4 regions of the Allorhizobium sp. DMC15 genome follow, and region 4 is predicted to be linked to each of the others. Evidence: predicted binding sites of a transcription regulator. Region 4 holds the regulator's gene; each other region holds the start of a gene.
What was found. Region 4 encodes PhoB, which activates phosphate uptake and scavenging genes when phosphate is short. Its sites were predicted from a motif close to TGTCATNNANCTGTCAT; they were not measured.

Region 1: the regulator PhoB is predicted to act here: its motif matches at 1,548-1,564, upstream of ACT53S_RS04590 (PhoX family protein).
Region 2: the regulator PhoB is predicted to act here: its motif matches at 2,041-2,057, upstream of ACT53S_RS09055 (BtaA family protein).
Region 3: the regulator PhoB is predicted to act here: its motif matches at 2,080-2,096, upstream of ppk2 (polyphosphate kinase 2).

What each region holds. Positions count from the first base shown of each region.
Region 1 covers NZ_JBQUZB010000001.1:949,701-954,586, reverse strand. The annotation lists gene ACT53S_RS04595 (acyl-CoA dehydrogenase) at 1-1,209, opposite strand, end outside; gene ACT53S_RS04590 (PhoX family protein) at 1,615-3,528, shown strand; gene minE (cell division topological specificity factor MinE) at 3,638-3,898, opposite strand; gene minD (septum site-determining protein MinD) at 3,895-4,710, opposite strand; gene minC (septum site-determining protein MinC) at 4,740-4,886, opposite strand, start outside.
Region 2 covers NZ_JBQUZB010000002.1:104,035-108,920, reverse strand. The annotation lists gene ACT53S_RS09060 (class I SAM-dependent methyltransferase) at 86-748, opposite strand; gene ACT53S_RS09055 (BtaA family protein) at 745-1,995, opposite strand; gene ACT53S_RS09050 (putative bifunctional diguanylate cyclase/phosphodiesterase) at 2,139-3,701, shown strand; gene ACT53S_RS09045 (serine hydrolase domain-containing protein) at 3,807-4,886, shown strand, end outside.
Region 3 covers NZ_JBQUZB010000004.1:189,386-194,271, reverse strand. The annotation lists gene ACT53S_RS18580 (EamA family transporter) at 1-224, opposite strand, end outside; gene leuC (3-isopropylmalate dehydratase large subunit) at 408-1,817, opposite strand; gene ppk2 (polyphosphate kinase 2) at 2,150-3,043, shown strand; gene ACT53S_RS18565 (amino acid ABC transporter permease) at 3,048-3,872, opposite strand; gene ACT53S_RS18560 (basic amino acid ABC transporter substrate-binding protein) at 3,910-4,707, opposite strand.
Region 4 covers NZ_JBQUZB010000001.1:428,189-433,074, forward strand. The annotation lists gene pstA (phosphate ABC transporter permease PstA) at 1-600, shown strand, start outside; gene pstB (phosphate ABC transporter ATP-binding protein PstB) at 636-1,421, shown strand; gene phoU (phosphate signaling complex protein PhoU) at 1,471-2,184, shown strand; gene phoB (phosphate regulon transcriptional regulator PhoB) at 2,213-2,896, shown strand; gene ACT53S_RS02120 (GcrA family cell cycle regulator) at 3,027-3,560, opposite strand; gene ACT53S_RS02125 (acetylornithine transaminase) at 3,996-4,886, shown strand, end outside.

The sequences.
Region 1 (4,886 bases), 520 kb from region 4:
TGTGGCGAAAGACTTTGCGATCGGGGTCAGCAAGGCGGCCCGCTCGGCCCAATGGCGAGCCTCATCGCCTTCGGCATGATGGCTCATGTCGGTGGCGTGGGCGCAGACATAGCAGATGGCGCGCGAACCTTGCGTCAGCGCCTTCATCGTCACCAGCATGCGGGCGACATCCGGATGCTCGATGATCGGCGACATGCCCTGCCCCGTCCAGCCGGGCGCCTTGCCCTGGGTGCGCTCCTTGGCATACTGCACGGCCTTCTGGGTGGCGGCTTCGCAGATGGCAACACCCTGCATGCCGACGGCCAGGCGGGCATTGTTCATCATGGTGAACATGCAGGCGAGGCCCTTGTTCTCCTCGCCGATCAGCCAGCCGATCGCGCCCGGCTCGTCGCCATACTTGCCGTCGCCATAGATCATGGTGCAGGTCGGCGAGCCGTGGATGCCGAGCTTGTGCTCCAGCGAATGGCAGTGGAGGTCGTTGCGGGCACCGAGCGAGCCGTCGTCGTTGACGAGGTATTTCGGCACGAGGAAGAGCGAGATGCCGCGTGTGCCGGCGGGTGCATCGGGAAGACGCGCGAGAACGAGATGGATGATGTTCTCGGTGATCTCGTGCTCGCCCCAGGTGATGAAGATCTTCTGGCCGAAGATACGGTAGGTGCCGTCATCGCGACGCTCGGCGCGGGACTTCATGACGCCGAGATCGGAGCCGGCATGGGGTTCGGTGAGGTTCATGGTGCCGGTCCATTCGCCGGAGACCATTTTCGGCAAATACTTCGCCTTCAATTCCTCGGAACCGTGCGCGGTGACGGCATCGACGGCGCCCATGGTCAGCGTCGGTCCGAGCGCAAAGCCCATGGAGCCGGAATTCCACATTTCGAGTGCGGCGACGTTCAGCATATGCGGAAGCCCCTGCCCGCCGAAATCCTCGGACGCCGTCAGAGAGTTCCAGCCGCCTTCGGCCCAGGCGCGGTAGAGATTGTCCCAGCCGTCGGGAACGATCACCTTGCCATCGACCATGCGGGCGCCCTGTTTGTCGCCAATTTCGGCGAGCGGGGCGACCTCATCGGAGGCGAAGCGGCCGGCTTCGGTCAAGATCGCGTCGACGAGGTCATCGCTGAGATCCCCCAGCTTGCCATCGTCAATAGCTTTCGAGAGCCCAGCGACATGCTTGAGGGTGAACGCGATCTCTTCTACGGGCGCCTTGTACATGACGTGCTCCTCCAACTGGCGTATGCTCGTGGCCACGCCCAGTCTCCCACCCAGGAGGCGCGGCTTATTCTTCTCTTTGGCTAATTGATTTTTACGTAAACGTCAAATCTTTTGCATGCGTCATGCCGTCCCGTCCACCGGCCTAAATCAGGGAAGAGACCCTGAGGGAAACGGCGATCCAACAAAGATGTGTGAACGCCGGCGATCCCGTCTCGCGCTCATCCGGGGCGGTCCGGGTCAAAGGTAAGGTAGGACAAGGGCTTAAAACGCCGCGCGGCCGAATGCCGATCGGGAGGTTCTAATGCAGCCTTTTCAGATCTGCCGGGCTGTTCGGATTTCGTCATATCCCTGTTACCCGGGCTGACTAGTCGGGGGATGAACTTCAACCCAAAGGAGGCTCCCGCCATGACCGAGACCAATACCAATCACCTGTCCTGGGACGAATGGGATGAGCTGCACAATCCGCCGCCGGCCATGACAGATTTCGACCGTGTCGTTGAACGCGCCGTGTCGCGCCGCGGCTTTCTCGGCGGCGTGCTCGCGCTCGGTTCTGCCGCTGCGGCCATGGGCACGCTCGGCAATCTGATGAGCTCCACGTCCGCTCAGGCCCAGGAAGCGGCCTCGCGCTTTGCCTTCAAGCCGATCCCGATCGCCACCGACAACACCGTTCACGTTCCGGAAGGCTATAGCTGGAAGCCGCTTGCCAAGTGGGGCCAGCCGCTGTTCTCCACGGCCTCCGACATCGACCCGATGAAGGGCGTATCGCTCGAAAACTCCGACAAGGTCTTCGGCGAAAACACCGACGGCATGGAACTGTTCGTCATCGGCAGCGCCCAGGTCATCGCCGTCAACCACGAATACGTCAACAACGAAACCAACCTGCCGCACGCGCCGGAAGGCATGCCGCAGTCGCTCGACGACGTGAAGATCCTGCAGCACATGCAGGGCGTGACCGTCATGGAAGTGGCGGAAGGCGCTGACGGCTGGCAGATCGTGGTCGACAGCAAGTTCAACCGCCGTATCCACCACAACACGCCGATGAAGCTCTCGGGTCCTGCCGCCGGCTCCGAGCTCGTCAAGACGGCTGCCGATCCCAATGGTGTCGACTGTCTCGGGACCTTCAACAACTGCGGCGCCGGCAAGACGCCGTGGGGCACCTACCTCACCTGCGAAGAAAACTTCAACGGCTACTTCGGCACCACCAATGCCGAGTTCAAGATGCCCGACGACTACAAGCGCTACGGCATCGTAGCCGAGACCCGCTATGGCTACGAGAAGTTCGATGAGCGCTTCGACGTGTCGAAGAACCCGAACGAGCCGCGTCGCGCCGGTTATGTCGTCGAAATCGATCCGTCGGACGCCTCCTCGACCCCGATCAAGCGCACTGCACTTGGCCGTATCAAGCACGAAAACGCCGCCGTGGTCGTGGCCCGCGACGGCCGCGTGGTCGTCTATATGGGCGACGATGAACGCGGCGAGTTCCTCTACAAATATGTCTCCAACGGCATCTACGTTCCGGGTGGAGACACCTCCAAGCTGCTCGATGAAGGCACGCTCTACGTTGCCAAGTTCTCGGACGACGGCAACGGCGAATGGCTTGCGCTCACCGAAGAGACGACCGGCATGAAGATGGACGAGATCTGCGTCTTCACCCGCCAGGCGGCGTCCAAGGTGGGTGCAACCACCATGGACCGCCCGGAATGGGTTGCCACCAATCCGGTTGCCATCGAGGCCTATTGCTGCCTGACCAACAACAGCAACCGCGCTGTTCTGAAGGACGGCAAGATGCGGACGAATGCCGGTGGCGACGTGATGGAGATAAACGCTGCCAACCCGCGCGAGGCCAATGAATACGGCCAGATCGTGCGCTGGTACCCCGAGAATGACGACCATGCCGATGGCAAGTTCAAGTGGGACCTGTTCCTGATGGCCGGCAACCCGGTCGTGCACAAGGACGGCCCCTATGCCGGCTCGTCGAACATCAACGAAGGCAACATGTTCAACTCGCCCGACGGCATGATGTTCGATTCGACCGGTCTTCTCTGGATCCAGACCGACGGTGAAGACACCAACGAAGGCGAGTTCGCCGGCCAGGGCAACAACCAGATGCTGGCGGGCGACCCGGTCACGGGCCGGATCGAGCGCTTCCTCACCGCCCCGAAGGGTGCCGAAGTCACCGGCCAGACCTGGTCGGCCGACAAGCGCACCCATTTCGTCGGCATCCAGCATCCCGACGCCCCCTTCCCGGATGGCGAAGGCAAGCTGCCGCGATCGACGATCGTTGCGATCAAGAAGGACGACAACGCCAAGATCGGCTGAGGATCGAGGGCCGGGCGGCAATGTCCGCCCTGCCCTTCTCACAGAACAAGAGAAGGCCGCCGACCGGGTTTTCCGGCGGCGGCCTTTTCCATCGCAGACGATGGTCCGATCAGGCGGCGAGGCGCTGGGCGTTGCGCGGGATTTCGACATCGATCTCCAGGATCGACACGTCCTCGTCGCGGTCCATCTTGATCTGCACCTTGTCACGGTCGAATTCGACATGCTTGGCGATCACGGCAAGGATTTCCTCGCGCAGCACGGCCACCAGATCGCTTTCTAGCGACGCCCGTTCATGGGCGAGCAGGACCTGCAGGCGTTCGCGCGCCATCGGAGCGGAACGCTGCTTGCGGAACAGGGAGAAAATGCTCATGCGGCCCTCCGCGCGAAGATCTTGTCGAGGAGACCACGCTTCTCGCCAGGGATGGTGATCGGAACGTTTTCGCCGGCCAGACGACGGGCGGCGTCGAAATAGGCCATGGCCGGGGCGCTGCGGGCGTCGGCGAGCGTGACAGGCGCACCGATGTTGGAGGCGCGCAGCACATCCATGCTCTCCGGGATTATGCCGACCAGCGGGATCGACAGGATCTCGAGCACGTCGTCCACCTTCAGCATGTCGCCACGCTGGGCGCGGTTGGCGTCGTAGCGGGTCAGCAGCAGGTGCTTTTCCATGCGCTCGCCGCGTTCGGCCTTGAGCGTCTTGGAATCCAGGAGACCGATGATGCGGTCCGAATCGCGCACCGAAGAGACTTCCGGATTGGTGACGACGACGGCCATATCGGCATGGCGCATCGCAAGCGTCGCACCGCGTTCGATGCCGGCCGGGCTGTCGCAGATGATCCAGTCGAAATACTTCTTCAGCTCGTTGATGACCTGCTCGACGCCTTCGGCGGTCAGGTTATCCTTGTCGCGGGTCTGCGAGGCAGGCAGCAGGAAGAGCGTTTCCAGCCGCTTGTCGCGGATCAGCGCCTGCGGCAGCTTGGCGTCACCCTGGATCACGTTCACGAGGTCGTAGACGACGCGGCGCTCGGCGCCCATCACCAGATCGAGATTGCGAAGGCCCACGTCGAAATCGACGACCACGACCTTTTCGTTGCGCTGCGCGAGCGCGGCACCCAGAGCGGCTGTCGACGTGGTCTTGCCGACCCCGCCCTTGCCTGATGTCACAACAATCACCTTGCCCATGTTGTTCTCCTGTCTATCCCCGCTCAAGTTCACGTCATTCTTTCTGTCATGATTGCATCCCCCTCCAGCCAAAGCTGAACGGGATGCCCTTTCAATTCTGGATCCATGTCGTCGGTCATCGCGTAGACGCCGTCGATTGCAACCAGCTCGGATTCGAACTTACGACAGAAGATCCT
Region 2 (4,886 bases), on a different contig from region 4:
TCGAGTGTCCTTGTCCACCCATCATGGTTAAAACGGGGTTACATGCAATCCGTCCGATGCAGGGATTTTTGAAAACCGCCGCCGCTCAACGCGAGAGAACGGCGTGCCAGGCATAGCCGCGCCACAGCGACTCAAAGGTGAGGTGGAAGCCATTTTGCCGGGCGTGTTTCTCAAGGGCCTCCCGCAGGTCTGCGCGTGGGGTCACGTGGAAACGATTGAGCCAGGCCTGCAGGACCTTGCGTGCGAATTTGGGAAGCCGTTCCTGCTGGCCGAAGTCGACGATGTGCAACGAGCCCGCCGGGCCAAGCACCGCAAGTGCCCGGTCGATGGCTGCCTCCCAGTCCGGGATCATCGACAGTGCATAGGAGATCATCACGCGGTCGAAGGCGGCAGTGCCGAAATCTGCGGCGGTAAAGCGGGTCGCGTCGGCGACTCGCAGCAGGGGCTGGTCGCTTTCCCCGCGGAAATTGCGGCGCGCGGAGGCAAGCATTTCCGCCGAGATGTCGAGACCGCACAGGCTGGCCGAAGGATAGTGGCGGCGGGCCCGCAACAGGTTGCGACCCGTGCCGCAGCCCACTTCGAGGAGGGTGCCGCCGTCCGGAACAGCCAAGCCGGAAATCATGCGGTCGCGGCCGAGAAGGTAGTATTTCCGGGTGAGATCATAGATGTGCCGCTGATAGCGATACATCGCGTCCATGCGGTCCGCGTGGCCCGACCCGTCAACGATGGTGCTGCGGTCGGCGCTCATGCCGATCGCTTTTCGTAGATGTGGAAGCCGCCGTAGATGGCCGAGCGGTCCCGTTTGTCGAGCGCGGCGGACTGGTCGGCGAGATAGATCCACTGTTCCAGCAGACTGTCGGAGAGTTTGCCGTCGAGGACGCTTGCTTCTGCTGCCGTGCGGAAGATGACGCGGGCGCCTGGGGCTGCTGTGCGGCTGATCTCCGTCCAGAGCTCGTTCAACTGACGCGGCGTCATCCAGTCCTGTGCATCGAGCAGAACGAAGCGGTCGAGGCTCGCTGCCGGCTTTTGCGCCAGAAGTTCGGTGAAGCCGGCATGATGGACAGTCACCCGATCGGCGCAGTCGCGGATCGCCTCATGGTTCTGCGGCTGCAGATAGCTGGGCATGCGCCCCTCGTCCGCTCTCGGATACCGGCGCGCGAAAGCCTGCCAGGCAAAGGGGTTGTCCCGGAGTGGAAAATAGCAGGCCAGCTTTTCCAGCCTGTGCCGCAGGATTGGTGCAATCGTTCCTTCGTCGGAGAGGCTGGCAAGCTCGTCATATTGCTGCGGCGGGATGCCCAGGCCGAAGAGCGAGCTCTTGCGCGCTGTCAGCCAGCGGACGAAGGGCTTGTCAAATAGCGGCGCGATGCGGGTATCAAAGACGTGGCGCTGTTCGCGCAAGGACTTCGCCTCCACCATATCTTCCAGCCGGACACCATGCGCCCGGGCCAGCAGGTGACCGACCGCGATGAAGCGGCCAAGCAGACCCGTGCGATAGATGTTGCGGGTAAAGACGCTCGCACGCCGCCGGCCCATGAGACCGCGCTTCTGCCAATAGCGACGGGATGTTTCATCCAGATGCGGGGCGATATGCTTGTCGAAGAGAGCGAGGTTGGCGCGTTCGCCAGCCGTCCCGAGGAAGCGCAGCACAGCGGCGTAATCCGGCAGATGGCGGAAGGCGGCGAGCTTGAGGCGATTGAGGGCCACATGGTTCGGGTTGAGGTCAACCACGTCTATCGCGGCTGGTCGGCGGCTCAGATAAGCCAGCATGTTGCAGCCGCCGGAACCGATGGTGACGATGCGATGACCTTCCGAAAGCGCCATTGCCTCCATGTCGATCTCGGGGTCCTCCCAGATCTGCGCATAGACGAGACCGGAGAACAGCAGGCCGAACACACGCTCCGACAGCCCTGCGGCCGACAGGGGCCGATGTTGCAGCAGCGCATCCTTCAGCTTCGTGTTCTGATGAAAGCCGGCATCCGGTGCAATCTCTGTCATGTCAATCCGCCATCACTTGAGGTTGCTGGCGTTTAGCTCCTGGGTGCTACAGTTTGATGACGCGGAGCACGCCTGAGCTGCTAACCAATTCTAAAGGCTTTTCGTACAATTTATTGCCTACAAAATATGGGGTGTTTAACATCATGTTAAAGAAGCCTGCCTCACGTCGCGTGCTCACCTATTCGGCTGCAGGCTTTGCCGTTGGCGCCATCGCACCCTTGGCTTCGCTGATTCCCGCATTCGGACTAGACGTCGCCGGGATATCCCCGCTGAAGATCATGTCTGCCTGGCCGTTCTTGCTGACCGCCGGCCTGCCTTTCGTCACCGCCGGGCTCGCCGCCTATCTCGCCGGGGTGGAGCAGAAATTGAGAGGCCAGATCGCGGTTCTGGAAGAGCGTCGGGCCGATCGCCACACGCCCGGTGTGGACGGACTGACGGGGCTCGGCGACCGCGAAGCGCTGCATGACGGTCTGCGTGCCTTGTTCGGCACGGCCCGCCCGAACCAGGCGTTGCTGCTGATCGACATCGATCGCTTCAAATTTGTCAACGACACCATGGGCCATGAGGCGGGCGATGCGCTACTCGTGGAGGCGGGCCGGCGGCTCAAGCACTCGGTTGGCGAAGGGGCGCAGCTTTTCCGGACCGGCAGCGACGAGTTTGCCGTGATCCTCCCCAAGGCATCAAGCGCAGTCGTCGAATTCGTCTGTCTGGCCATCGAAGACAGCCTGTCGCACACGTTTCTGGTCCAGAAAAAACGGGTCTTTGCGGGTGTGAGCATCGGGGCAACGTTGCTTCAGGCTACGGATCACGACGTCAGTGAGGTGGTCAAACGTGCCGATCTGGCACTCGGGCATGCGAAACAGCGCTTCGGCGCAAGCCACGCCCTCTACGATCCGGCCTTGGCACGGGCGGCTAACGAGACGCTGGAACTGGAACGGGACCTTGTTCATGCGCTAAGCGGGGGGGAGCTTTATCTCGACTACCAACCGATCGTTGGTGTTAGAGACGGTGAGGTCCGGTCGCTTGAGGCCTTGCTTCGCTGGAAGCATCCGACGCGCGGGCTCATTGCCCCGGACGTCTTCATCCCGATTGCCGAACGGATCGGCATCATCCTGGATATTGGTCGTTGGGTCGTACGCAAGGCCTGCGAGGAGGCTTCGCGGTGGCCTGCGCCCGTTGGCGTCAGCGTCAATGTATCCGGCGACCAGTTCAAGGATCCCGGCTTTGTTTCCCATGTCTTCGATAGCCTAGTCGAGGCGGGTCTGGCGCCCGAGCGCCTGACCGTCGAGGTGACGGAATCGGTCTTTTCTGTCGACATTGATCTCGTCTGCGGAAACCTTGCGCAATTGCGATCGGGCGGCGTGCGGATCGCGCTCGATGATTTCGGCACGGGTTTCGCTTCGATCCATCATCTGCGCAGGTTCCCGCTCGACGAACTTAAAATCGACCGGTCCTTCGCTCAGCAAATGGTCGAGACCAGTCAGGGGGCAACCCTGGTGGATCTCATGCACAAGCTTTCCGAGACCTTTCAGGTTACGACCACCATCGAAGGCATTGAAACGGTCCGGCAACTCGAGTTCATCAAAACGCTCGGGATCGGAGATGCCCAGGGCTTCCTGTTCTCACGGCCTTTCGGTGCCGGCGAGGTGCTTGGTTATCTGCAGTCTCGACTGGCGATCGGCTCTGCGCCGGTCCCGGTTCATTGATTCCAGCCCACCGTTTGACCCGTGGATAGGAAGGCAGATTGCCTCCCATGACCTTTCGCCTGTCATCATTTGCTGATTGCATGGCCGCCTCACGCGGAGGAAAACATGCGTCTCCTGTCGAAGATATTCGCTGGCATCGCCTTGGGATTTATCGTGCTGCTCGCTGGTGGTATCGTCTGGCTGTGGCTGACACCACCGGACTTGTTGCGCGTCGGCACGGGTTATGCCGCCAAGATCGTCTGCTCCAACGTGTTTCTTGCGGGCCGCGATGCCGAGGATGTGCTGGCCGATGACGTGCAGGCGCCCGGCCACCCGCTGCTCCGGCTCGCCGGGGTGGAGGTCGACATGGACCGGCGTCTGGTTGTGGCGCGGCTCGCCGGCTTCATCGCACCGTCCGTGGCCGTCTATCGAGAGGGGTTGGGATGCGCCTCCGTGCCGGATGGCGATGTCGCGGCTGCGCGGGCGCTCATGGCACCAGTCTCCGAAGCCGTCCCTGCAGACGACACTCTGCCGTGGCCGGACGGCGAGGGGACGGCACCGAATGATCCGCGTCTTGCCAATGTGCTGCAGGATCAGGCGCTGCTTGGGTCCTCCTATCGCGCCGTGGTCGTCGTGAAGGACGGACGGATCCTGGGCGAGACCTATGGCGATGGCTTCAACGCCCAGACACCACTTCTCGGCTGGTCGATGGCCAAGACCGTCAATGGCGTTCTGGCGGCCATGGTGGCTGCCGAACAAGGTGTCGATCTCGATTCCGATAGGCTGTTTCCCGAATGGCGCGACGACGGGCGCTCAACGATCCGCTTGTCAGATCTCCTCGCCATGGAGAGTGGCCTCGATTTCAACGAGGACTATGGCGACGTCACAGACGTGACCCGGATGCTATATCTGCAATCGGATATGGCAGCCTATGTGCGGTCTCTGCCGGCTCGGACGGCACGTGGTACACACTTTAACTATTCATCGGGTGAGAGTGTGCTGATCGCAAGTTGGTGGATGTCCCGGCTTTCCGACCCTGATGCTGCCCTTGCCTTTCCCAGGAAGGCGCTGTTCGGGCCGATCGGCATGCGCAGCGCCGTGATGGAGGCGGACGCGCGGGGAACGCTCGTCGGCAGTTCGTATCTCTACGCCACGGCCCGCGATTGGGCGCGTTTCGGGCTGCTGCTGGCCCAAGATGGTCTGTGG
Region 3 (4,886 bases), on a different contig from region 4:
AACAGGCTGTAGCCGACCTGCAGACCGGATGAGAGCAGGATGTAGGGCCAGGCGGCCGCACCGGGAACGGGAACAAGGAAGAGCAGGGGAAGCGTGATGATGCTGCCGGTCAGGCTCATCACGGTGATCGACCAGAGCCGGTCCGCCCCCGTTCGCAGGAAGGCATTCCAGCTCGCATGCAGGATCGCTGCCACGAGCGCCAGCCCAACGGCGACGGCACTCACGACCGCGCCTTGCGGTGCATGAGGAGGAATTCTCTGATGTTCATGGGAGACCCGCGGGCGGTATGTGACAGTTTCGTGACAGTGCGACGATAGCGGCTTCACCTGTCTTTGCAACGGGGTGGCACAAAAGAAACCGCCCGCTTTCTGAGCGGGCGGCAGAGATAAACTCAGTCTTCGGCGCGCTTAGTGGAAGTCGCGGATATCCACGAAGTGGCCAGTAACGGCTGCTGCCGCGGCCATGGCAGGCGACACGAGATGCGTGCGGCCCTTGAAGCCCTGACGGCCTTCGAAGTTGCGGTTCGAGGTAGACGCGCAACGCTCGCCAGGCTTCAGACGGTCGTCGTTCATCGCCAGGCACATCGAGCAGCCCGGCTCGCGCCAATCGAAGCCGGCTTCCTTGAAGATCTTGTCGAGACCTTCTGCTTCCGCCTGTTCCTTCACAAGGCCGGAGCCCGGAACGATCATGGCGGAAACGGTGGAGGCGACCTTCTTGCCTTCGACGACCTTGGCGACGGCGCGCAGGTCTTCAATGCGGCCATTGGTGCAGGAGCCGATGAAGACGCGGTCGATCGCGATATCGGTGATCTTCGTGCCCGGCTTCAGGCCCATATAGTCGAGCGCACGCCACTTGGAAGCGCGCTTCGTTTCGTCCTGGATATCGTCAGGATTGGGCACGATGCCCTGAACCGAGACGACGTCTTCCGGGGAAGAGCCCCAGGACACGATCGGCGGCAGGTTGGCAGCGTCGAGAACGACGACGCGGTCGAAATGTGCACCTTCATCGGACTTCAGCGTCTTCCAGTAGGCAATCGCCTGCTCGAGCGCTTCACCCTTGGGCGCACGCGGCTTGTCCTTGATGTATTCGAAGGTCTTCTCGTCCGGCGCGATCAGGCCAGCGCGGGCGCCGCCTTCGATCGTCATGTTGCAGATGGTCATGCGGCCTTCCATCGAGAGCGATTCGATCGCTTCGCCGGCGAATTCGATGACATGGCCGGTGCCGCCGGCGGTGCCGATCTCGCCGATGATGGCGAGGATGATGTCCTTCGCCGTCACGCCTTCGGGCAGTTTCCCGTCGACGCGCACCAGCATGTTCTTCGCCTTCTTCTGGATCAGCGTCTGGGTCGCGAGCACGTGCTCGACCTCGGACGTGCCGATGCCGTGAGCGAGCGCGCCGAAGGCGCCATGCGTCGAGGTGTGGCTGTCACCGCAGACGATGGTCATGCCGGGCAGGGTGAAGCCCTGTTCCGGGCCGACGATGTGCACGATGCCCTGGCGCTTGTCCGAGGCCGAGTAGTATTCGACGCCGAATTCGGCCGCGTTGTTGGCAAGCGCCTCGACCTGGATGCGGCTTTCCTCGTTCTTGATGCCGAGATGGCGGTCCGGCGAGGTCGGCACGTTGTGGTCAACAACGGCCAGCGTCTTCTGCGGTGCGCGGACCTTGCGGCCGGCCATGCGCAGACCTTCGAAGGCCTGCGGGCTCGTCACTTCGTGAACGAGGTGACGATCGATGTAGAGGAGACAGGTGCCGTCGTCCTGGCGATCGACGACGTGGTCGTCCCAGATCTTGTCGTAAAGGGTGCGAGGTGCGCTCATGGGTAAATTCCATCCAGACTGAGGAAAAAGGGATTTGGATCTTCGAGGATGCAGAAGGGCCGGATTGTCGGCCAAAGGCGATCAGCCGCGAAGGCTCGCCAGGGCCCCCTGAACGCGCGCGAAAAAGCGTGCCGGCAGACGCTTGTGGTCCTGCAGCACGATAAACTGGTTCGCGAGGCATCCGAATTTCGATCCCATGGGCGGCGTCATACCAGTTTTCGCAGATGTCGGCAATTGCTTCGCACGGCCTCTGACATCGGTCTGTCATGAAGCAGTCGTGCAAGCATGCTTGATCTTCGTCAGTAAACGCTCGCCCCGCCGGAACCCGCGCCATGAACGAAGACATCCATCGCATCAAGACCGAAATCCTCGATAGCTTCGACGAGGAACTGGAGCAACAGCTCGACGAGGAACGCCTCGACCAACTGGTTGCAGACGGCATGGCGGAGCCGACCATCGACCGGAAGATCTACTTCCGCGAGCTTTTCCGGTTGCAGCACGAGCTGGTGCGCCTGCAGGACTGGGTGCAGTACAAGAAGCTGAAGATGGTGGTGCTGTTCGAGGGCCGCGATTCGGCCGGCAAGGGTGGGGCGATCAAGCGGGTCACCCAGCGGCTCAACCCGCGTGTCTGCCGGGTCGTGGCCCTGCCGGCACCCACCGAGCGCGAGCGCAGCCAGTGGTATTTCCAGCGCTATGTGCAGCACCTGCCGACGGCGGGCGAAATGGTTCTTTTCGACCGCTCCTGGTACAACCGCGCCGGCGTCGAGCGGGTCATGGGTTTCTGCACGCCGGACGAACTCGAAGAGTTCTTCCGCTCCGTGCCCGAATTCGAGCGCATGCTGGTGCGCTCCGGCATCATCCTCGTCAAATACTGGTTCTCGATCACCGACGAGGAGCAGGAATTCCGCTTCCAGATGCGCATCAATGATCCGCTGAAACAGTGGAAGCTCTCGCCCATGGACCTCGAAAGCCGGGTGCACTGGGAGAGCTACACCCGGGCCAAGGAGGAAATGCTGGAGCGCACTCACATTCCGGAAGCCCCCTGGTGGGTGGTCCAAGCCGTGGACAAGAAGAAGGCGCGTCTCAACATGATCGCCCATCTCCTGTCGCAGGTGCCGTACGAGCATGTTCCGAAGGAAGCCGTCGAACTTCCGGCGCGCGTGCGCAACGCCGACTATATCCGCCATCCCGTCCCGCCCGAAATGTACGTGCCGGAAAAGTACTGAGCGATTATTCGCTTCGATTGCGCGAACGCATCCGCTTCTCGAAATCACGCAGCAGGATTGAAAGCCCGATCGTCAGGATCAGATAGACATAGGCGACGATCGAATAGGTCTCAAAGAAGCGGAACGAGCCAGAGGCGTAGACCTTGCCCATCTGGGTGATGTCGGCGACGCCCAGCACCGAGACCAGGGAAGAATCCTTTACCATCGCGACGAAGTCGTTCGACAGGGGCGGGAAGATCACCCGGATCGCCTGCGGGAAGACCACCAGCCGGAAGCGCTGGCTCCGGCTCAACCCAAGCGCCTTAGCGGCTTCGATCTGCCCCTTGTCGATCGACTGTATGCCAGCCCGGAAGATCTCGGCGATGAAGGCGGAATAGCCGATCATCAGGGCGATGATCGCCCTCCACATCAGCGACACGTCGCGCACGACCAGTGGCTCGACGAACCCGGCATTGATCAAAGGTGTGGCGACCAGATTGAACAGGGTGACGATCGCAGGGGCACCAACAAAAGCGATGTAAAACAACAGAACGAGTATCGGGATTCCGCGCACGACCTCGACATAGAAGCGTGCGATCTGGCGGAGGACCAGATGATCGGACATTCCGAGAAGAGCGACCAGCAGGCCCAGCGCTGTGGCGAGCAAAAACCCGGCCAGCGTCACGAAGACCGTGACACCGAGACCTTTCACGATCGTGTTGAAGACCTGAGCGTAGAGATCGCTGACGAAGATGACGGCGCCGAGCGCAACCGCCAACACGACGAAGGCGACCAGCCACCATGGCCGGTCGCCCTTCGGATCACCCTGGGGCAAAGTCTGGAACGCCATCAGCCGCTGACCTTCGGGACAGGAGCAGCAAGCGGACTCATTCGCCCATCTTGTAATCGAGGAACCACTTCTTGTTCAGTGCATCCAAGGTGCCATCCGCCTTCAAGGCTGCAATCGCCGCATTGACCGGCGCAACGAGATCGGAACCCTTGGGGAAGATGAAGCCGAAATCTTCGGTGCCGAGTGGTTCGCCGACGATCTTAAGGCTGCCGTTCGAGGCGGCGACATATCCGTTTCCGGCGGTGCTATCGGTGAGCACCAGATCGACGTCACCGGCCTTCAATGCCTGCACGGTTGCACCGAAGGTCTCGAACAGCTTGATGCGCGGGTTCTGCTCGTTGCCATCAAGCACTTCGTAGACAGCCGTGTAGAAGGGGCTCGTGCCCGGCTGGGCACCGACAAGGCCGCTTTCCAGCGCAGCAAAACTCTTGGCATCCGTGAACCGGCTTTCGTCGCCGCGGACCAGCATCAGCTGCTGCGAACGCATATAAGGATCAGAGAAATCCACCTTCTCCTTGCGGTCGTCCTTGATGGTGATGCCGGTCATGCCGATGTTGTACTGATTGTCCGAAACCGCCTGGATCATCGCGTCCCAGGAGGTGTTCTGGTATTCGACCTTGAAGTTCAACCGCTTGGCGATCTCGTTCATCGCGTCATATTCCCAGCCGATCTGCTGGCCCGACTTGGGATCGACAAATTGCAGGGGCGGATAGGCGTTCTCGGTCACCACGACGACCGACTTTCCTCCCAGATCAGGCAAAGTGTCGGCATTGGCGGTAAAGGGGAGGAGGGCAAGGGTGGACAGACCGGCGAGCACAGCGCGGCGAAACAGCATGGAAGTCTCCAAAAATTGTGGCGGTTCAGAGTGTCACATCTTGTTCCTTGCTGGCAAGGGACCAGCCGGGCCGGTTGCGTTCCACCCCTCCGAGACGGATTTTAACAGAGTTGAGCTGCGACATAGTTCTGTATTCCAGACCATCACAGAAAAATCTGCCCTCTTTGCTGGGTCGCGCT
Region 4 (4,886 bases):
TACCTCGAAGAGTTCGCGCCGCAGAACTGGTTCACCGATCTCATCGAGGTCAACATCGCCAACCTTGCGGCCGTTCCTTCGATCGTCTTCGGTATCCTCGGTCTTGCCGTGCTGATCAACTTCGCCGGTCTGCCGCAATCGGCGCCGATCGTGGGCGGTCTGGTCCTGACCCTCATGACGCTGCCCACCATCATCATCGCCACCCGGTCTGCGCTGAAGGCCGTACCGCCCTCGATCCGCGATGCCGCCCTCGGCGTCGGTGCTTCGAAGATGCAGTCGATCTTCCACCATGTGCTGCCGCTCGCCATGCCGGGCATCCTGACCGGTGCGATCATCGGTCTCGCCCGTGCGCTCGGCGAAACGGCTCCGCTGCTCCTGATCGGCATGGTCGCCTTCGTCAAGGAATTCCCCGCCGGTCCGCCGGATGGTTTCTTCCAGCCCGCCTCGGCTTTGCCGGTGCAGGTCTACAACTGGACCCAGCGCGGTGACCCGGCTTTCGTGGAGCGCGCCTCCGGTGCCATCATCGTCCTGCTGGTCTTCCTGATCCTGATGAACCTGGTCGCAATCATTCTGCGTCGCCGCTTTGAGCGCCGTTGGTAAGGGGGTGTATGATGATGAACAATCTCTCGACAAAGATGACGACGACGAAAGCACCGACAATGACTGAATCCAAGATTACCGCACGCGACGTGCAGGTTTACTACGGCGAGAAGCAGGCCCTGCGCGACGTGAACATCGAGATCCGTCCGCGCTCGGTGACCGCCTTTATCGGCCCATCGGGCTGCGGCAAGTCGACCTTCCTGCGCTGCATCAACCGGATGAACGACACGATCGCCAGCTGCCGCGTCGAGGGCAACATCCTGATCGATGCCGAAAACATCTACGACGCCAAGGTCGATCCGGTGCAGCTGCGCGCCAAGGTGGGCATGGTCTTCCAGAAGCCGAACCCGTTCCCGAAGTCGATCTACGAGAACGTCGCCTACGGTCCGCGCATCCATGGCCTGGCCAAGAACAAGGCCGATCTCGACGAGATCGTTTCGACCGCCCTGCAGAAGGCCGGCCTCTGGAACGAAGTCAAGGATCGCCTGGATGCGGCCGGTACCGGTCTTTCCGGTGGCCAGCAGCAGCGTCTCTGCATCGCCCGTGCCGTCGCCGTCAGCCCGGAAGTCATCCTCATGGACGAACCCTGCTCGGCACTCGATCCGATCGCGACCGCCAAAGTCGAGGAACTGATCCACGAACTGCGCGAGAACTACACGATCGTGATCGTCACCCACTCGATGCAGCAGGCCGCCCGCGTCTCCCAGCGCACGGCCATGTTCCATCTGGGCGAACTCGTCGAAGAAAACGACACGGACAAGATGTTCACCAACCCGGACGATCAGCGCACGCAAGACTACATCATGGGCCGCTTCGGCTGAGCGATCTCAGCGCATACCCTGGCTCTCTTTACAATCAAGGATCTGGCTTATGGCTTCCTCACACATCTATTCGGCCTTCGACGAGGAACTGAAATTTCTGATGCGCCGCATCTCCGAGATGGGCGGTCTGGCGGAACAGATGGTCGCCGAAAGCGTGCGCTCGCTGGTCAATTCCGACGCCGCCCTTGCACAGAAGGTGATCTCCGACGACGTCATCATGGACTCGATGGAGAAGGAAATCGGCGAGAAGGCCGTTGTCACCATCGCCAAGCGTCAGCCGGTCGCCTCCGACCTTCGTGAAATCATCGGCGCCCTGCGCATTGCCTCCGACCTCGAACGCGTCGGCGATCTCGGCAAGAGCAACTCCAAGCGCGTTGTGGCCATCCAGGCGACGGGCGTTCCGCGCAAGCTCGCCCGCGGCCTCGAGCATCTGTCCGATCTGGCCCTTGCCCAGCTCAAGGAAGTGCTCGACGTCTACACGACCCGCTCTGCCGAAAAGGCCAAGTCGATCCGCGACCGCGACGAGGAGATCGATGCGATCTACACCTCGCTGTTCCGCGAATTGTTGACCTACATGATGGAAGATCCGCGCAACATCACCAGCTGCACGCATCTTCTCTTCTGCGCCAAGAACATCGAGCGCATCGGCGACCACGCGACCAACATCGCCGAGACCATCTACTACATGACAACAGGTGCGCCGCCGGAAGGCGAACGGCCGAAGGAAGACCTGACGTCTTCCGTCGGTGCGATCACCGAATGAGCCTTGGCCACAGCGAGGTGATGGTCTGATGCAGCCGAAGATTGCCGTGGTGGAAGACGAGGAGGCGCTGAGCGTCCTCCTGCGCTACAATCTGGAATCGGAAGGATATGAGGTCGAAACGATCCTGCGCGGCGACGAGGCCGAGATCCGTCTGCAGGAACGGGTGCCGGACCTGCTGATCCTCGACTGGATGCTGCCGGGCGTCTCGGGCATTGAGCTGTGCCGCCGCCTGCGCGTCCGGCCGGAAACGGAGCGCCTGCCGATCATCATGCTGACGGCACGGGGCGAGGAAAGCGAACGGGTCAGGGGTCTTGCGACCGGCGCCGACGACTATGTCGTCAAGCCCTTCTCGACACCGGAACTGATGGCGCGCGTCAAGGCGATGCTGCGTCGGGCCAAGCCGGAAGTGCTGTCGAGTGTCCTGCGCTGTGGTGACATCGAGCTCGACCGGGAAACCCACCGCGTCCATCGCAAGAGCCGCGAAGTCCGTCTCGGCCCGACCGAGTTCCGCCTCCTGGAATTCCTGATGACCTCGCCCGGCCGGGTGTTCTCGCGCTCGCAACTGCTCGACGGCGTCTGGGGCCACGACATCTATGTCGACGAACGCACCGTCGACGTGCATGTCGGGCGGCTGCGCAAGGCGCTGAATTTCTCCAACATGCAGGATGTCATCCGGACCGTTCGAGGTGCGGGTTATTCAATGGAAGCCTGAAGCTTCAATCACTTGACGCAAACGAAAGGGCCGCACGGATCATCCGTTGCGGCCCTTTCGTTTGGCGCATGGCCCAAAGAAAACGGGCCCCGAAGGACCCATCCAAAATCTGTGTGATCGTCCGCTCGTCTTAACGAGCGGCCTTGCGGCGGTCGCTGACCGGCTGGTAGGCGAGCTTCGCATGATAGGTGCAATAGGGCGAGGCGTCGCTGATTTCGCAACCACAAAAATGGAAATCGTCCTTCATCGGATCGCCGATCGGCCACTTGCAGGTGCGCTCAGTGAGCTCCGTCAGCGCCAGGCGGCGCGAGATCGGCACGACGACGTTCAGCGGACGGCTGACTTCGACTTCCTGGAAGGTCTCGACCTCGATCTCTTCCTTGAGAAGGGTCGCGCCGGCCGCACGTGTCACGGTCCGGGTAGCGGTTGCTGCCGGGCGAGCCTGGAAGTTCGCCGGACGCTGGGGTGCGGCGGTGCGCTTGGCAGGACGCGCTGCTGAGGAGCTGCCGCCGGCCTTCGCACGACCAGGCAGGTTCAGCCGGTGCACTTTACCAATCACCGCGTTTCGACTTACGCCACCCAACTGTGCTGCAATCTGGCTTGCGCTCAGGCCTTCGGCCCAGAGACGCTTGAGTTTTTCAACCCGCTCATCAGTCCAATTCATGCCATACTTCTCCGCCGCTCGCGTGTGTCATGGCAGAATCCGTCACCGTTGCTTCGAACGAATTCGAAACAAAACCGCCTCGTAACTGTCGGTGATCACTTCCGCCGCATGCAATCTCTTAATGAAATTTAACCTAGAGGTCGGCCGACTCTGTGACAAGAGTCGCCGGAATCATCTGGAATCGATTTTCCGGTTTTCCCCAACTTGCTTCCCGAGTGAGTCAAGTATGCAACAGGTGGAATCGCCTTCCGGCACTCGCGTGCGTCGAAAGCCGGATTTTGTGCCGGACCGCCGAGATCCCGCAAGTTTCGTTGACATTGCAGGGTTAAATGCAGATAGTGCCGACGCCGCCGCAAGGCGGCATTTTTAATTGTTTCGGGCCCGCCGGGCTCGGTCCCGTCGAAAGCACGGGCATGCAGAAGGAATGCAATCGCCATGGCAGACGCTACGCCGCTCTATCAGACCTACAATCGGGCGCCCCTGCGTTTCGAGCGAGGCGAGGGCGTGTGGCTGATCACCGAGACCGGTGAGCGCTATCTCGATTTTGCAGCCGGTGTCGCCGTGACTTCGGTCGGCCATGGTAACCCGCATGTGGTCGGCGCACTCAAGGACCAGGCTGACAAGGTCTGGCACCTGTCGAACCTCTATGAAGTGCCGGGTCAGGAGAAGCTGGCCAAGCGCCTGACGGACGTCACCTTCGCCGACCGCGTCTTCTTCACCAATTCGGGTGCCGAGGCGCTGGAATGCGCGATCAAGACCGCTCGCCGCTACCATTTCGCCAAGGGGCATCCGGAGAAGTTCCACATCATCACGATGGAAGGCGCTTTCCACGGACGCACCATCGCGACGATCGCGGCGGGTGGCCAGGAAAAGTATCTGGAAGGTTTCGGTCCCAAGGCGCCCGGCTTTGACCAGGTCCCGTTCGGTGATCTCGATGCCGTCAAGGCCGCCATCACCGAAGCGACGGCCGGTATCCTGGTCGAGCCCGTGCAGGGGGAAGGTGGCATCCGGCCGATCCCGGTCGAGATGCTGAAGGCCCTGCGCGCGATTTGCGATGAGCACGGTCTGCTTTTGATCCTCGATGAAGTGCAGTGCGGCGTCGGCCGGACCGGCAAGCTGTTTGCCCATGAATGGGCCGGCATCACGCCCGACCTAATGGCGGTGGCCAAGGGCATCGGCGGCGGTTTCCCGGTTGGCGCCTGCCTGGCGACCGAAGAGGCCGCCTACGGCATGAAGCCCGGCACCCACGGCTCCACCTATGGCGGCAACCCGCTCGCCATGGCGGTCGGCAATGCCGTGCTCGACGTCGTGCTGGCCGAGGGCTTC